One region of the Rhodococcus sp. 27YEA15 genome, then DNA from elsewhere that is predicted to be linked to it. Evidence: riboswitches for the same ligand, from Rfam matches in the RefSeq annotation. Region 1 holds a riboswitch; each other region holds the start of a gene.
What was found. A riboswitch is a leader RNA that binds a small molecule or an ion and turns the genes downstream of it on or off. The one in region 1 is predicted to bind S-adenosylmethionine.

Region 1 (5,009 bases):
ACAAGGGTGTGGACGGTGACCGTTCGGGTCTGCCCAATGCGATGCGCTCGGTCCGTAGCTTGATCCTCCACCGCCGGATTCCACCAACGATCGTAGTGGATCACGTGACTGGCGCGGGTGAGGTTGAGGCCGAAACCCGCCGCCCGCAGACTCAGAACGAGAATCGGCGGCGAGACCTCGTCGGTCTGGAAGGCGTCGACCAGCTGATCTCGTCGCGTCGTACTCAGGCCGCCGTGCAGAAAAGGAACGTCGTCCAGGCCCAATTCCGTGCCCAGATGAGTCGAGAGTATCTCACCCATCGTCCGGTATTGGGTGAAGATCAGTGCGCGCTCGCCGCTGTCGACTATCTCGGCGAGCATGTCGGTTACCCGATCCAGCTTCCCGGAGCCGGCGCCCACGTCGCCGGTGACTTGGGCTGGATGATTACACACCTGCTTCAGGGTGGTCAAGAGTGCGAGTACGTTGCCTCGTCGTGCAAATCCGGATCCCAATCCGGTATCGAAGGCGTCCGATACCGCGGCCCGATACAGGCTCGCCTGTTCGACAGTCAAAGCGCAGTTGACATTCGAGAATTGTTTGGGTGGAAGATCTTTCGCTACATCAGCCTTGGTGCGTCGCAGGATGTACGGATCGATGACGGCGGCGAGTCGGGCTGCGGCGGTGGTGGACCGGCCGGATTCGATCGGAACCGCAAAACGCCGGCGAAAGCGTGCACGAATTCCGAGAACATTCGGATTCACCACGCGGAAGAGCGAATACAGATCGTCGAGACGATTCTCGACCGGAGTTCCGGTCATCGCCACCTTGGTGTCTGCGCGCAACCTGATTGCTGCCCGCGTGATCTTCGACGTCGAATTCTTGATCTGCTGGGCCTCGTCGAAGATCACCGAACTCCACGAGATATTCTCGAATTGCTCTATGTCGGAACGTAAGACACTGTAGCTGGTCAAGACGACGGTGCCGGCTGCGAAGTTCGGTGGGAAGGTTCGGGCCGAGCCGTGATGTACGTACTGGGGCATGTTCGGCGCGAACCGCTCGATCTCGCGACGCCAGTTTCCGAGAACGGACGTCGGGCAGATCACCAGATGGGGTCCGTCGGCCGCTCTGACAGCGATCATCGAAATGGCCTGCAGGGTCTTGCCCAACCCCATTTCGTCGGCGAGGATTCCGCCGCCGGGCAGCATCGTCAACCAGTGCACGCCCTGTACCTGGTACGGCCGCAATGTTGCCCGGATTCCGGCGTCGGCGATCCGACCGACTATCTGTGTGGCCTCGATGAAAAGACGCACCGTTGATGCCGCGCTTCGGATTGCCGTGTCGTCGCGGCGCAGTGCGGCATGCGCAGCCGTCGGGAGTTGCTCGTGTTCGCCGGATTCGACAACCCGCATCCACGCGAGCACCGATTCCGCCAGTTCGGGCCGAGCAACATCGAGACACCGCAATGCGCCCACCGCGGTTTCGATATCGAGCAATTGCGCGCACACGTCCGTGGGCTTCACGCGGCCGTCGATCGGCACTGCCAGTCGGCACACGGTCGACGTGCCGCCGGTCAATCCCAGCGAGGTCATCTGTTGATCGAGATCGGGTGCACCCCAGAACGCGAACGACATGTGCTCGGGCAGATAGGTAGCTTGAAGGCGCTCTGCGAAGGGGTGGGTCACGGTCGCCGATGTTAGCCTCTCACGCCTTCTGCCGCTCGTGAAAATGTCGGGAAAACCTGCAGATCAACTGTGGTTTTCCCGACATTGACCGATCCGGGACGGGCATGTCCGGCCGATGCGTCGTGGGGTCAGCGAGACGAGCGGGCCAAGTCCATGGTTCGACGCAAGAGTCCGGCGACCGCATCGGCTTCGGTCAGGAAACCGTCGTGGCCGTCCTTGGAACGAAGTATCTCGAGCCCACTGCACGTCGAGATGCCGTCGGCCATCTCCTTCTGCAGGCGTAGCGGGTACAGCCGATCGGAATCGACGCCGCCGACGACGACGGGAGCGGTGATCGACGCCAACGCGGCCGCGACGCCGCCGCGGCCACGGCCGACGTCGTGGCGGTTCATCGCTTCGGTCAGCAATACGTACGTGCTGGGATCGAAGCGTGCCACGAGCTTGTCTGCCTGATGTTCGAGGTAGCTCTGGACCGCGTATCGTCCTCCACGCCAAGGATTCTCGCCGTTCTGGGCGAAGTTGGCGAAACGGGTGTCAAGCTCACCTTCCGCGCGGTACGTCAGATGCGCCATGCGACGAGCGATACCCAGTCCGACTCGAGGTGCGCGACCGGTTCCGTGATAGTCGCCGCCCTGCCAGTCCGGGTCCGCCACGATCGCTGCGATCTGGGTGGTCTGTGTCCCGATCTGATCAGCGGTGGCACGTGAGCCGGTGGCAAGAACCAACGCGGCCCGCACGTTGTCCGGATAGGTGACAGTCCACTCCAGTGTTCGCATACCGCCCATCGAGCCACCGACAACCGCCGCCAGTTTGTCGATACCGATCAGATCGACGAGCTTCTTCTCCGCGGCGATCTGATCCCGGATGGAAATTTCGGGAAAGCGGCTTCCCCACGGTCGGCCGTCGTCGGCGAGGGAAGCCGGTCCGGTAGTGCCGCGACAGCCCCCCAGGACGTTGGTGGCGATCACACACCATTCATCGGTGTCCACCGGGTCGCCGGGGCCGACCATGCCGTTCCACCAGCCGGGTGAGGGCTGATGTTCGGAGACAGGCCCGGTGACGTGAGAGTCGCCGGTCAGCGCATGCTCGACGAGTACGACGTTGTCGAGAGTAGGAGCCAGCTCACCCCATCGCTGGACGGCCAACGACACCGAGGGCAGAACAGCACCGCTCTCGAGCTCGAGCGAGCCGATGTTCACGATGCCGACCTCGCCGTTCGGCGGTGGCAACAGGGACTCCAATGTGCGCTCGGCTTCGTTCACGGTCAAGAGGTCGCCGCCGCAGCGAAGCCGGTGGCGAATATCCTGCAGGTGTCGGTCATAGTCGTTCACTCCAGTGGTCTGACGTGGGCAAGTCGGACGAGGCGGCACGCCTCCAGCTGGGTTCTATCGGTGCGAGCGACACATACTGACAACCTCCGTTTGACTCGGCCCTTCCAGTGGGCCCGTCCAGCGGGCCGCGCTTGTCCCGCGACGTCGTGTGACATCGCGCAACCTGGTCATCACCCGGGGCACCCCACCGCGGTTGGAGGGTTGCCGGTCAGCAAGCCGGGGCTCGATGCTGACGCTCATGACCTCGACTCAGATATTAGCGTTCGCCGGACGGCTCCGAGGCAGGTGGTGTCGGCAGCCGATCCTGGTGCTGTCGGGAACGGCGTTCGGTTCCTCCGGAAATCTCCGCCCGGCCTTCGACGACGCACCCCGAACCGGCGTGAGGGAGCAGACGATCACGGTGGCCACTATCGGGGTACCAGACGACGGCGAGCGGAAAAGTGAGATGGTCGGTGTGGCCGTCGACGAGACCGCCGTCGTAGGTGGAGCGCTCGGGTGGCCGAGCAGACGGACGTAGGCCGGGTCGTGTGCCCCGGCGACACCTCGACGCCGATCCGCGTACTGCCCCACATACCGCGACGGCATGGAGAACGTCGAGCAGGAACTCGGCGGGCTTCTCGGTGGTGAGCCCTGAGCATGACCGTCGGTCTGCTCAGTGCAATGGTCTGCTCAGTGCAATGGTCTTCTCAGTGCAATGGTCGACGCGATCCTCGTGGCCCGCACCGTGCCTCACGAGCAACCGCACTTTCCCGACGAGATCGTGCAGAGCACTCGCGCCCACGCACGCGATTGACGCGCGAGGGGAATCGACCGGTGGAAAAGCAATGGGCTCAACGGTGTCAGCGGAATCGGGACACTCGGATCGGCGGCTATCGCAGGAGTTGACGGCGTTCGATCGCGACCTAAGTCCTGGAGCGTCGGCGATGACTCGCGCATCGCCGCGAACTCGGTTGGGGGCCTGCTTCGACGGACCCGCCCTGATAATCTCGTCGGCGCACGATCAGAGGGGGTCTGATCGGCAGAGGAGACACGTGGTGGGGACATTCGCAGCGGACATGGAGCAACTCCTGAGGCTTGGAGGTGTCCTGGACGGGTTGGGAACCAGGGCAGCGGCATTGCGGGGATAGGGCCGACTTCGGGGCCGTTCATGTCCGCACCGGGAGGCATTTCGGCGTCGATGCTCGAGGCATCGTCGATATCGGCTGACGTGATCGCGACGAACAATCGGCGGCGGAGTTGGCTGCCACCTTCACCGATGCGACAGGTCAGTTGCTACCGGAGGAGCCGCTCTCGTGAATGTCACATGCGCGCAATTGCTGTCGTGGAACTCGTCGATGCTCACCGATGTCACCGACGCGCTGGAAGCGGTGGCGGCAATTGCGCGGAACGGATATTTTCGAGATCGACGCATCGTCGCAACGTGCACGATTGGCGATCGTGTCGGTGGAGGGGGACGGATTCGACGTCTCCGAACAGTTGGTGGTCACGGACAGGCAACCGGATACCGACGACGCTCGGGTGTCGTTACTGAAGGATCGGGCACGGGAGTTGGCAGATGCCGCTTCCGCTACGGTGACCGCCGACGAGACAGTACGTGAGACGCTGTCGGCTACACGGAACGGTTTGCGGGCAACCTTCGTCTCTGTCGCGACGTCGGGCGGCGACCAAGGTCGTTCCGATGCTTCCGTTCTCGTCGATGATCCGTCCGCATTGACCCCGGAGCGGATACGTCGGTTGGAGGAAGGCGGGCATCTGACTGCCGAGCAGATCGGGGCGCTCGAACGCGGGGACACCGCGACGATTCCGGCGTCGCAGATGGAGTACCTCGATCAGATTGTGCGATCGTTGGACGGAAGGTCGCCGCAGGAGATCGAGGACTTGTTGTCCGCGTTGCCCGAAGGCGCCCGGACCGGTGTGGTCAATTCGCTGCAGATCGTCTCCAACGAGCACGTTACCGCCTCGGTGCACGGCGATTCGGAGGTACCCACCAACGGCGGTCTCGACGCACGGCGATTCG
Region 2 (5,009 bases), 620 kb from region 1:
CGTACAAGCAGGTTCTCGAACGATGGAACATCACGACCGAAGCCGTGGACAAGTCCCTGATCAACCCGCCCGGCCTCCCCAAGACCTCGTGAGCTGCCTTTCATGACTGACATCGTCGACGTAGTGGTCATCGGCGGAGGACTCGTAGGGGCCTCCGCCGCCTGGCGACTGGCCACGCGCGGGCAGCGTGTAATTCTTCTCGAACAGCACGTACCCGGACACAAGCACGGCGCGTCCTACGGCACATCACGGATCTACCGACAGGCGTACGACAACCAGTTCTACACTCGGCTGGCAGCACAGGCACTGCCGTTGTGGCGCGAGCTCGAGGATCTCACCGACACCGGTTTCCTCGAGCTCACCGGCGCGGTCGATCACGGCCTGCCCGAGGCTGTTCAGGCCAAGGCGACGGTATTGGCGGAGCTGGGCATCAAGGGCGAGATCCTCACCCCGGAGCAGGCTTGCGCCCGTTGGCCGGGTCTGAGGTTCGACACGACGGTGTTCCATCATCCTGACGCGGGCCGTCTGCACGCCGACCGTGCGGTGGCCGCACTGAAGGCGGGAGCGAGGCTGGCCGGGGCCGACGTCCGACACGAGAGCGAAGTGCAGCAGGTCGCACGAGCCTCGTACGGCGTCGACGTGGTCACCGGCAGTGGCACCACAGCCGCCAAGCACGTCGTGATAGCGGCCGGGGCCTGGACGGAGGACTTGATCGCGCGCAGTGGGCTCGGCGAGTCGATCGTCCTGCCGGAACTGCGCACGACGCAGGAACAGCCCGCGCACTTCGTGCCGCTCGACCCTGCCGTCGCCTGGCCCAGCTTCGTGCACCATCCGGGCGCCCAGCTGAATACAGCCGGAATCTACGGCCTCGGATCCGAGGACGGCGTCAAGATCGGCGAGCACGCCACCGGTCCGCAGGTCACACCGGCGACGCGCGACTACACCCCGAGCGCGGCGGGGGAGCAGCGTCTGGTGGAGTACGCGCAGGCCTGGCTACCCGGCGTCGATTCGGCGCAGGTCGAATCCCTGACCTGCCTCTACACCAACACTCCGGACAGCAACTTCGTGATCGACCGGGTGGGGGCGGTAACCGTCGCGGCCGGATTCTCCGGTCACGGCTTCAAGTTCGGTCCGGCGCTGGGAGAACTCGTCTCCGATCTGGTGAGCGGAGATGTCCTTGCCCCGGAAGTTTTTCGATTGGGGTTGCGTTGAGCCAGGATGTGGCATCGAGAGAGAGTTCCGTCGACGAACAGCGGGTACGCGAGGAGGGGTCGCTGTTCGTGGACGGACTGGGCGAGTTGCGAGTTCGTTCGGTGGCGCAGAGTGACCGGTTGGCCGCTCCGCTGATCGCCGAGCTGGCCACGGAGTACAGCGCCAGATACGGCGGGACGCGAGCGGAGATGCTTGCGGACCTCGAGACGTACCCGGCGGAGGAGTTCGCATCACCGCACGGTGCGCTACTGGTACTGACCATCGGCGACGAGCCCATCGCGGGCGGAGCCTTTCGTCAATTCGATTCCGGTACTGCCGAATTGAAGAGAATATGGACTTCGAACCGGTATCGCCGGCGTGGGTTGGGCAAGATCGTGGTCCGCGAACTGGAACGGGTGATCGCCCAGCGTGGATATCGAAAGGTGTACCTGACCACCGGGCCGCGTCAACCCGAAGCGGTGGCGTTGTATCTCGCGAGCGGATACACCCCACTCTTCGACCGAAATCTCACGCCCGACGAGATCGGTGTGCATCCCTTCGAGAAGGTAGTGGAGGCTTCGAACGGGTAGCCGGGAAGTGTGCGCCGCCGAACCGAGCGAACACCTGGAAAGTGTGACTCGAGCTGCAATTCCTACCGCCCGGGTTGACAACACCCGGGCATCGACTCGTAAACTTACGGACGACCATCCAGAGCGACCGAGAGACCTGGCTCCGTGAAGTCGCAGCAACCCCCCGAGCGATCGGGTGCGGGTGCTACCGCCAGGACCGATGGAGGAATACGGACGATGAAGGCAGTTGAGGGCGGTTTCGACACCGCGTGGTCTCGTCGACATGTCGATCTCTGCCGTACCGCAGGGTCCTTCTGTACGTACTGACCCCTGGGTCAGTTTCCCACGGCTACTCGTCACATCGGGTGAGCCTGCATTTCTCTTCTCTTCGTAGCTGATTCGTACGAGTCGACCTCTGTCGACGAATGCGTTCGTCGGCGCGCCTCACTAGGAGTTTCTTCGGTGTCCTCGTCATCTCACGGTGCTCGCTCCCGCGTCACTGTCATCGCCGGTATCGGCGCCATCTCGATTCTCGGGACCGTCCTTGCCGGATGCAGCAGCGACAGCGGTGATTCCGCAGGCGCTTCGGGTACCGCGCAGCCCGGCGGCACCTTACGATACGGACTCTCGACTGCTCCTACCTGCGCCGATCCCGGTCAGGCCGGTACCAACCAGACGGTGTACGTCACTCGTACCGTGGTGGATTCGCTGACCGATCAGAGCACCGACACCGGCGAGATCAAGCCGTGGCTGGCCAAGAGTTGGGAGATCAGCCCCGACGCGTCGAGTTTCACGTTCACCCTGCGCGACGACGTCACCTTCAGCGACGGCACCCCGCTCACCGCGGACTCGGTGAAGAAGACCTTCGACTCCGTCAAGGATCTCGGCCCCAACGCCTCGTTGGCCAAGAGCTACCTTTCCGATTACACCGGCACCGACGTGGTCGACTCGCACACCGCGAAGGTCAACTTCTCCGGACCCAATGTTCAGTTCCTGCAGGCAACTTCGACGCCGCAGCTCGGAATCCTCGCCGACTCCACCACAGCGCTTACCTCTGATCAGCGGTGCGCGGGCGCAGCCGTGGTCGCTTCCGGCCCGTTCACCTATTCGGACTGGCAGCAGGACAAGAGCGTCTCGATCAAGAAGCGCGCCGGGTACACGTGGGGTTCTGAAGTCTTCGGACACCAGGGTGAGGCCTACCTCGACGGCGTCGACTTCACCGTCGTCCCCGAATCCGGGGTCCGTGCCGGTAGCCTCGCCTCCGGTCAGCTCGACGCGGTCAGCGACGCGCTGCCGCAGGACGCGGCACAGATCGAAGGTGCGGGCGGCCGAATCCTGACGCGGCCGAACCCCGGCATCAGCTTCTTCTTCCAGCCCAACGTCAGCCGCGGTGTTCTCGCCGATCAGGCTGTGCGCCAGGCGATCATCCCGGCCATCAACCGCCAGGAACTGGTCGACACCGTTCTCGATCCGTCCTTCTTCCCCGCCACCAGCCCGTTGGCGCACACCACCCCGCTCTACAAGGACCAGTCCGACATCGTCACCTTCGACGCGGACAAGTCCGCGAAGCTGCTCGATGCTGCCGGTTGGACGAGGACCGGTGACGGAGTCCGGGAGAAGGACGGCCAGAAGCTGACCTTCTCGGTGACCTTCAGCCCGGTATTCGCCGGTAACCAGGCCATTCTCGAACTCGTCCAGCAGCAGTTGCGCAAGGTGGGCGTGGATCTGCAGCTCAACCTGGTCTCCAACGGAGAGCTGAGCGAAAAGCAGAACTCCGGTGACTACGACGCGGTCTACTACAACTCCACTCGTGCCGACGCCGACATCCTCCGCGCCACCTTCGGTCTGGACGGGCGCAACCTCAACAAGCGCGCGGCGGACCCGGAACTGGACGCGATCTTGACCAAGCAGCTCGCCACTACCGACAACACCGAGCGTGGCGCTCTGATCGACCGAGCGCAGCACCTGATCGCCGATCGTGGACTGTCCATTCCGACCATCGAGCTCTCGCAGGCCGTCGGCGCCGCGTCGAGCGTTCAGGATCTGAAGTTCGAAGCGTCTTCGCGTCTGCAGTTCTTCGACGCATGGTTGTCGGGTAAGTGACATGACTCGTTACGTACTCACCCGACTGGGACAGGCCGCGCTGGTTCTGTGGGCGGCGTTCACCATCTCGTTCGTGATCTTGTTCCTGCTGCCCAGTGACCCGGTCAGCATGGCTGCCGACGCCTCCGGTCAGGGCATTGCCGTGGACCAGGTCGCACTGGATCAGCTTCGCGCTCGGTACGGTCTGGACCAGTCGGTGTGGGTGCAGTACTGGACGTCGCTGACGCACTCGCTGCGCGGTGATTTCGGTACCTCCATCGCCACCGGACAGCCGGTGACCGATGCGATCTTCGCGGCTCTGCCGAGCACGATGACGTTGGCGCTCACCGGACTGCTGTTCTCGCTGATCTTCGGCGTGAGCATCTCGTTCTTCGCCACCTACACCCGCAAGCGCTGGCTCGCGAACCTGTTGTTCTCGCTGCCGCCGCTCGGTGTAGCGGTGCCGACTTTCTGGGTAGGACTGATTCTCCTGCAGTTCTTCTCGTTCCGGCTGCACATCTTCCCGGCGTTCGGGGACAAGGGTTTCAGCTCGGTGATCCTGCCGGCGATCACACTCGCCATACCCACCGGCGCCGTCATCGCACAGGTGTTGACGACCAGCCTGCAAGCGACACTGCGTTCGCCGCACGTCGAGACCGCGTACGCCAAGGGTGCAAGCCGCTGGCGAATCCAGACTCGCCATGCCATGAGATTGGCCAGTATTCCCGCGTTCACCATCGCAGGCGTGCTCGTCGGAAACCTGCTGGCCGGTTCGGTGGTCGTGGAGACGGTGTTCTCCCGCGCCGGTGTCGGCCGACTGACACAGACCTCGGTGATGGCTCAGGACATCCCGGTGGTGCAGGGCGTCGTCGTCTTCGCGTCGCTGGTGTTCGTGCTCGTCAACCTCGCGGTGGATCTCTTCTACCCCCTGATCGACCCGCGCATCGTCCAAACCAAGAAGTCGCAGTCCGAAAGCTCGAACGAACTGGAGCCGGCCCATGTCTGAGACGCTGATCGAACCCGTACTGGTCGATCCGACCCCCGAAGACGCCCCGGTGGTTCCGCGTCGCCGCGGGTCCAGATTCTTCGGTCTGATCCGCAAGCCCAGCATCGTGATTCCGTCGCTGATCGTCTTGTTGGCCGTCGGGTTCGCACTGTTCCCCAACT
Region 3 (5,009 bases), 1.1 Mb from region 1:
GGAGGTGGCACGGGCTTTCCTGGTGCCCACCGCGACGATGGCACAGCGAATAGTTCGGGCGAAGAAGAAGATCCGTCAGGCCCGAATTCCGTTTCGAGTCCCGGACTCCGACGAGCTTGCGGGCCGGCTGCCCGGTGTCCTGCAAGTCGTCTACTCCGTGTTCACCGAGGGGTATTCGGCCAGTTCCGGACCGGATCTGCTGCGTGTCGACCTTGCGTCCGAGGCGATCGGACTGGCGCGGATCCTGCGAAGCCTGCTCCCCGCGGAGCGGGAGATCGCCGGTCTGCTGGGGTTGATGCTTCTGGTTCACGCCCGTCGAGACGCTCGAGTCGACGACAGTGGCGCGATCGTGCTTCTCCACGACCAGGATCGCGCCCGCTGGGATCGATCGATGATCGAGGAGGGCAGCGATCTCGTCGTGATCGCGTTGACCGGGGGAGCGCCGGGACCGTACGGCGTACAGGGCGCGATTGCTGCGCTGCACGATGAGGCAGAGGACGTGCAGAATACGGATTGGGAGCAGATCTGTGCCTTGTACGCGGTGCTGCGCGTTCTCGCACCGTCGCCGGTCGTCGGCGTCAATCATGCGGTGGCGCTGGCTATGCGAGACGGAGATGCTGCCGGCCTCGAAGCTTTGGACGAATTGTCCGGGGAACCGAAGCTCGCCGAGTATCGCCCGTATCACCTGGCGCGGGGTGAACTCCTGGCGAGATCGGGGCGAACCGATTCGGCGATTTCTTCCTTTCGGTATGCATTGAAACTGGTTGGTAGTGAACCGGAACGGGTCTACGTGGAACGAAAACTGGCGGAGCTGGTAAGTGACCGGCCGACGCCACCCGAATCAGGGTGACGTCGACCGGCAGACGAAGGAGGAGTCGTGACTTACTGACCCGACAACCAGGTGTCGTAGAACTGGAGACGTGAGGACGCTTCGAACTTCAGATCCTGAACCTTCGACGCGGCTCCGACGGCCTGCGAGAGTTCGATGGTCGGGATGGAGTATCCGCGCTCGACGATCAGTTTCTGTGCGGTGGCCACCAATTCGCTGCGCTTGTCGTTGTCCGTGGCCGATAGCTGTTCGGTCAAGACCTTGTCGAGTTCGGGATCGGCAGTGCGTCGGTTGGTATTGCGTCCGTCGAGACCGAAAGTGGTACGCAGGATGTCGGCGTCGGCCCGGGTGCTGTTTCCGTAACTGGCGTCGTAGTCACCGCTGTTGGTACGTGCGGTGGACTCGCCGGAAGACACCAGATCCAGCTGCAAGTCCACGCCTACCTTGCGAAGCTGTTGTTGGGCGAGTTCGAGGATGGCCTGGTTACCGGCGAACTGCGCACCGAACATCACCTTGAACGAGAGTTTCTGGCCGTCCTTCTCGCGGATGCCGTCGCTGCCGTTGGTCCAGCCGGCAGCGTCGAGCAGTTTGGCCGACTTATCCGGATCGTAGGTGACGATATCGGACTGGTCCTTGTAGAGCGGGGTGGTGTGCGCCAACGGGCTGGTGGCGGGGAAGAAGGACGGATCGAGAACGGTGTCGACCAGTTCCTGGCGGTTGATGGCCGGGATGATTGCCTGGCGCACAGCCTGATCGGCGAGAACGCCGCGGCTGACGTTGGGCTGGAACGCGAATGTGGTGCCAGGGTTCGGCCGCGTCAGGATTCGGCCGCCCGCACCTTCGACCTGAGCTGCGTCCTGCGGCAGCGCATCGCTGACCGCGTCCAGCTGACCGGAGGCGAGACTTCCGGCACGGACCCCGGATTCGGGAACGACGGTGAAGTCGACGCCGTCGAGGTACGCCTCCCCCTGGTGGTCGAAGACGTCCGAACCCCAGTTGTATCCACTGCGCTTTGTGATGGAAGCGCTCTTGTCCTGTTGCCAGCTGCTGTAGACGAACGGTCCGGATGCGATCACCGCGTCGCCGATGCACCGCTGATCGGAGGTCAGCGCTGTGGTGGAGTCGGCGAGGATTCCGAGCTGTGGCGTCGAAGTTGCCTGTAGGAAAGGAACATTGGGTCCGGAGAAGTTGATCTTCGCGGTGTGCGAGTCGACCACGTCGGTGCCGGTGTAATCGGAAAGGTAGCTCTTGGCCAACGAGGCGTTGGGACCGAGATCCTTGACGGAGTCGAAGGTCTTCTTCACCGAGTCCGCGGTGAGCGGGGTGCCGTCGCTGAAGGTGACGTCGTCGCGCAAGTGGAAGGTGAAACTCGACGCGTCGGGGCTGATCTCCCAGCTCTTGGCCAGCCACGGCTTGATCTCGCCGGTCTCCGGACTCTGATCGGTCAGCGAATCCACCACGGTTCGAGCAACGTACACCGTCTGATTGGTACCGGCCTGGCCGGGGTCGGCGCACGTCGGCGCTTGGGAAAGGCCGTATCGCAGTATGCCGCCGGATTGCGCGGGACCTGCGTTCGAGCTGCTGTTGCTGTCACTACTGCAGCCGGTCAGCAGGGTTCCGAGAATCGAGATGGCGCCGATACCGGCGAGGACAGTGACGCGGGAGCGCGCACCGAAAGTGGACGAGGACACCGAAGGAACTCCTAAGCAGGGATGCCGAACAGCGCACGCGTCGACCTGTGCGCCGGGTGCGTATCGGCTGTGGCGAGAGCAGAAGGGGGACTTACCCGCAGTGTCGGGAAGTCCAGGGTCTGACCGGAGGGTCAGTACGTACAGGATGATCCCGACGTACGGCAGAGATCGACATGTCTACGAGACCACGCGGTGTCGAAACCGCCCTCAACTGCCTTCATCGTTCGTGCTCCTCCATCGGTCCTGGCGGTAGCACCCACACCCGATCGCTCGGGGGGTTGCTGCGACTTCACGGAGCCAGGTCTCTCGGTCGCTCTGGATGGTCAACGGAGAGTCTACGAGTCGGCGTCCGGGTATTGTCAACCGGGGTGGTAGGAAATGTCGATCTGGTGCGGCGATCCGTCGACGCGGTGGGCGGGCCTGAGAGCACCCAACCGTCCTCCTGATGTCACGTTCAGCCATCTCGCGACTGCCTCGGTGCAATCGCATCCGCCCCGGGTATTTCCGACCACGCACTTCCCGGGCCGTGTCTCTCGCGAGTATCCGTACCGCTCAGGCCGCGCCCGCCATTCGTAAAGCCAAGTCTCCGTACAATTTTCCGAGCTCTTCCGGGTCGGTGTAATTTCCGGCCGGGAACCAGCGGCAGACGTCGACGCACAGGGACATCAGTGCGAGCGTGACGCCCTCGGCGTCGGGGATCGTGAATTCACGCGAACTGACTCCCGCGTCGAGGACGTCGCGGACGATCTGCGTGGTGCGTCGGCGTAGTCCGACGATCGTCCGGTAGTGCTCGGGGGTGAGTGCGGTCAGTTCGTACTGCACCACACGCGCGAGAGAGTGGTGTTCGGCCTGCCAGCTGACGAAGGTGCTGATGAGCACTCGGAGCCGAACCGGTGTGCGCGCGTCCGGTCGATCGGCGGCCCGCACCACCCGCAGGGCCTCGGTGTGGCCTTCGTAGCTGATGGCGAAGAGCAGATCCTCCTTGGAGCGGTAGTGCGGATACATCGCGGCCGGACTCATCTCCAGACGAGCTGCGATGTCGCGAGTGGTGGTGCCGCCGTAGCCGGTCGAGGCAAAGGCTTCCACGGCGGCCGCGCGGATGCGGGCTGCCGCTTTGGAGGTGCTGATCACCGTCTCGGGTGAATCGCTCACAGGTTCCTCCAGGTCTTAGGAAGATCGCAGGTCTACGAAGTTCGCAGTCTTGTCCACGTCGCCGCGTCGTAGATGTCGATGTTGACAATATCCCGCGTCCACATCAGTATAAGCAAGTGCTTAGATTCTAAGCACCTGCTTAGGTAGCAGTGGCAGTAGCTGCCGTGTCGAAAGGAAGCAACCGATCATGCGTCGCACTCTGTACGGACCCGATCACGAGGCATTCCGGGAATCTGCTCGCGAGTTCGTCAACCGGAACATCCTTCCGGTGGCCGAGAAGCTGATCGAACAGCGATTCATCGACCGGGAGATCTGGCTCGAAGCAGGCCGGAACGGTTTCCTCGGGCTCGAAGTGCCCGAAGCGTACGGCGGCAGTGAAGCAGGCGACTACCGATTCAATGCCGTTCTGGGCGAAGAATTGTCGCGGGCAAGTGCAGCTGTGGCATCGAGCTTCGGTATTCATGCCGACGTGGTGGCACCGTATCTCGTCCAACTCACCACCGAGGAGCAGAAGCAGCGTTGGCTGCCCAAGTTCTGCACCGGTGAGATGCTGACCGCAATCGGTATGACCGAGCCCTCCGGCGGTTCGGACCTCGGCGCGCTCAAGACCACCGCCGTCAAGGACGGCGACGACTGGATCATCAACGGTTCCAAGACTTTCATCACCAACGGTTACAACGCCGACCTCGTGATCGTCGCCGCCCGTACCAGCCCCGAGAAGAAGTCGAAGGGCATCACGCTCTTCGCCGTCGAGACCGGCATGGCAGGTTTCGAGCGTGGCCGCAAGCTCGACAAGGTCGGCCAGCACGAATCCGACACTGCTGAACTGTTCTTCGAGAACGTGCGGGTTCCGGCCGCCAACATCATCGGTGAGCTCGATCGCGGTTTCATCCACATGATGGAGATGCTTCCGCAGGAGCGCGTCGGCGCTGCGGTCTCCAATATCGCACACGTCGTTCCGATCCTGGAGGAGACGTTGCAGTACGCCAAGGACCGCAAGGCTTTCGGGCAGCCCATCGGATCGCTTCAGTGGAACAAGTTCCTCCTCGCCGATCTCGTGACCCGGGTCGAGGTGACACAGGCCTACGTCGACAACTGTGTTGCCGCGCACGCTGCGGGTGAGCTGACCGCCATCGACGCTGCCAAGGCCAAGTGGTGGACGGCGCAGGTGCAGAACGAAGTTCTCGATCACTGCGTGCAGTTGCACGGCGGCTACGGCTACATGACCGAGTACCGGGCCGCTCGCGCCTGGATGGACGCCCGTGTCACCAAGATCTGGGCCGGATCCAACGAAATCATGAAGGAACTCATCGGCCGCGATCTCGGCCTGTAACTTC

Region 2: another riboswitch for S-adenosylmethionine. It lies ahead of ABH922_RS18045 (putative leader peptide); the one in region 1 lies ahead of metX (homoserine O-acetyltransferase MetX).
Region 3: another riboswitch for S-adenosylmethionine. It lies ahead of ABH922_RS20270 (putative leader peptide); the one in region 1 lies ahead of metX (homoserine O-acetyltransferase MetX).

What each region holds. Positions count from the first base shown of each region.
Region 1 covers NZ_JBMHHW010000001.1:3,252,261-3,257,269, reverse strand. Annotated here, with positions in the region: gene ABH922_RS15430 (DEAD/DEAH box helicase) at 1-1,661, opposite strand, end outside; gene metX (homoserine O-acetyltransferase MetX) at 1,790-2,929, opposite strand; SAM riboswitch class IV at 3,115-3,236, opposite strand; gene ABH922_RS15420 (hypothetical protein) at 3,231-3,509, shown strand; gene ABH922_RS15415 (hypothetical protein) at 4,337-5,009, shown strand, end outside.
Region 2 covers NZ_JBMHHW010000001.1:3,872,476-3,877,484, reverse strand. Annotated here, with positions in the region: gene ABH922_RS18060 (ABC transporter substrate-binding protein) at 1-92, shown strand, start outside; gene ABH922_RS18055 (FAD-dependent oxidoreductase) at 103-1,212, shown strand; gene ABH922_RS18050 (GNAT family N-acetyltransferase) at 1,281-1,781, shown strand; SAM riboswitch class I at 1,893-1,987, shown strand; gene ABH922_RS18045 (putative leader peptide) at 1,998-2,087, shown strand; gene ABH922_RS18040 (ABC transporter substrate-binding protein) at 2,223-3,863, shown strand; gene ABH922_RS18035 (ABC transporter permease) at 3,865-4,848, shown strand; gene ABH922_RS18030 (ABC transporter permease) at 4,841-5,009, shown strand, end outside.
Region 3 covers NZ_JBMHHW010000001.1:4,339,769-4,344,777, reverse strand. Annotated here, with positions in the region: gene ABH922_RS20280 (RNA polymerase sigma factor) at 1-850, shown strand, start outside; gene ABH922_RS20275 (ABC transporter substrate-binding protein) at 883-2,520, opposite strand; gene ABH922_RS20270 (putative leader peptide) at 2,652-2,741, opposite strand; SAM riboswitch class I at 2,752-2,846, opposite strand; gene ABH922_RS20265 (TetR/AcrR family transcriptional regulator) at 3,073-3,672, opposite strand; gene ABH922_RS20260 (acyl-CoA dehydrogenase family protein) at 3,860-5,005, shown strand.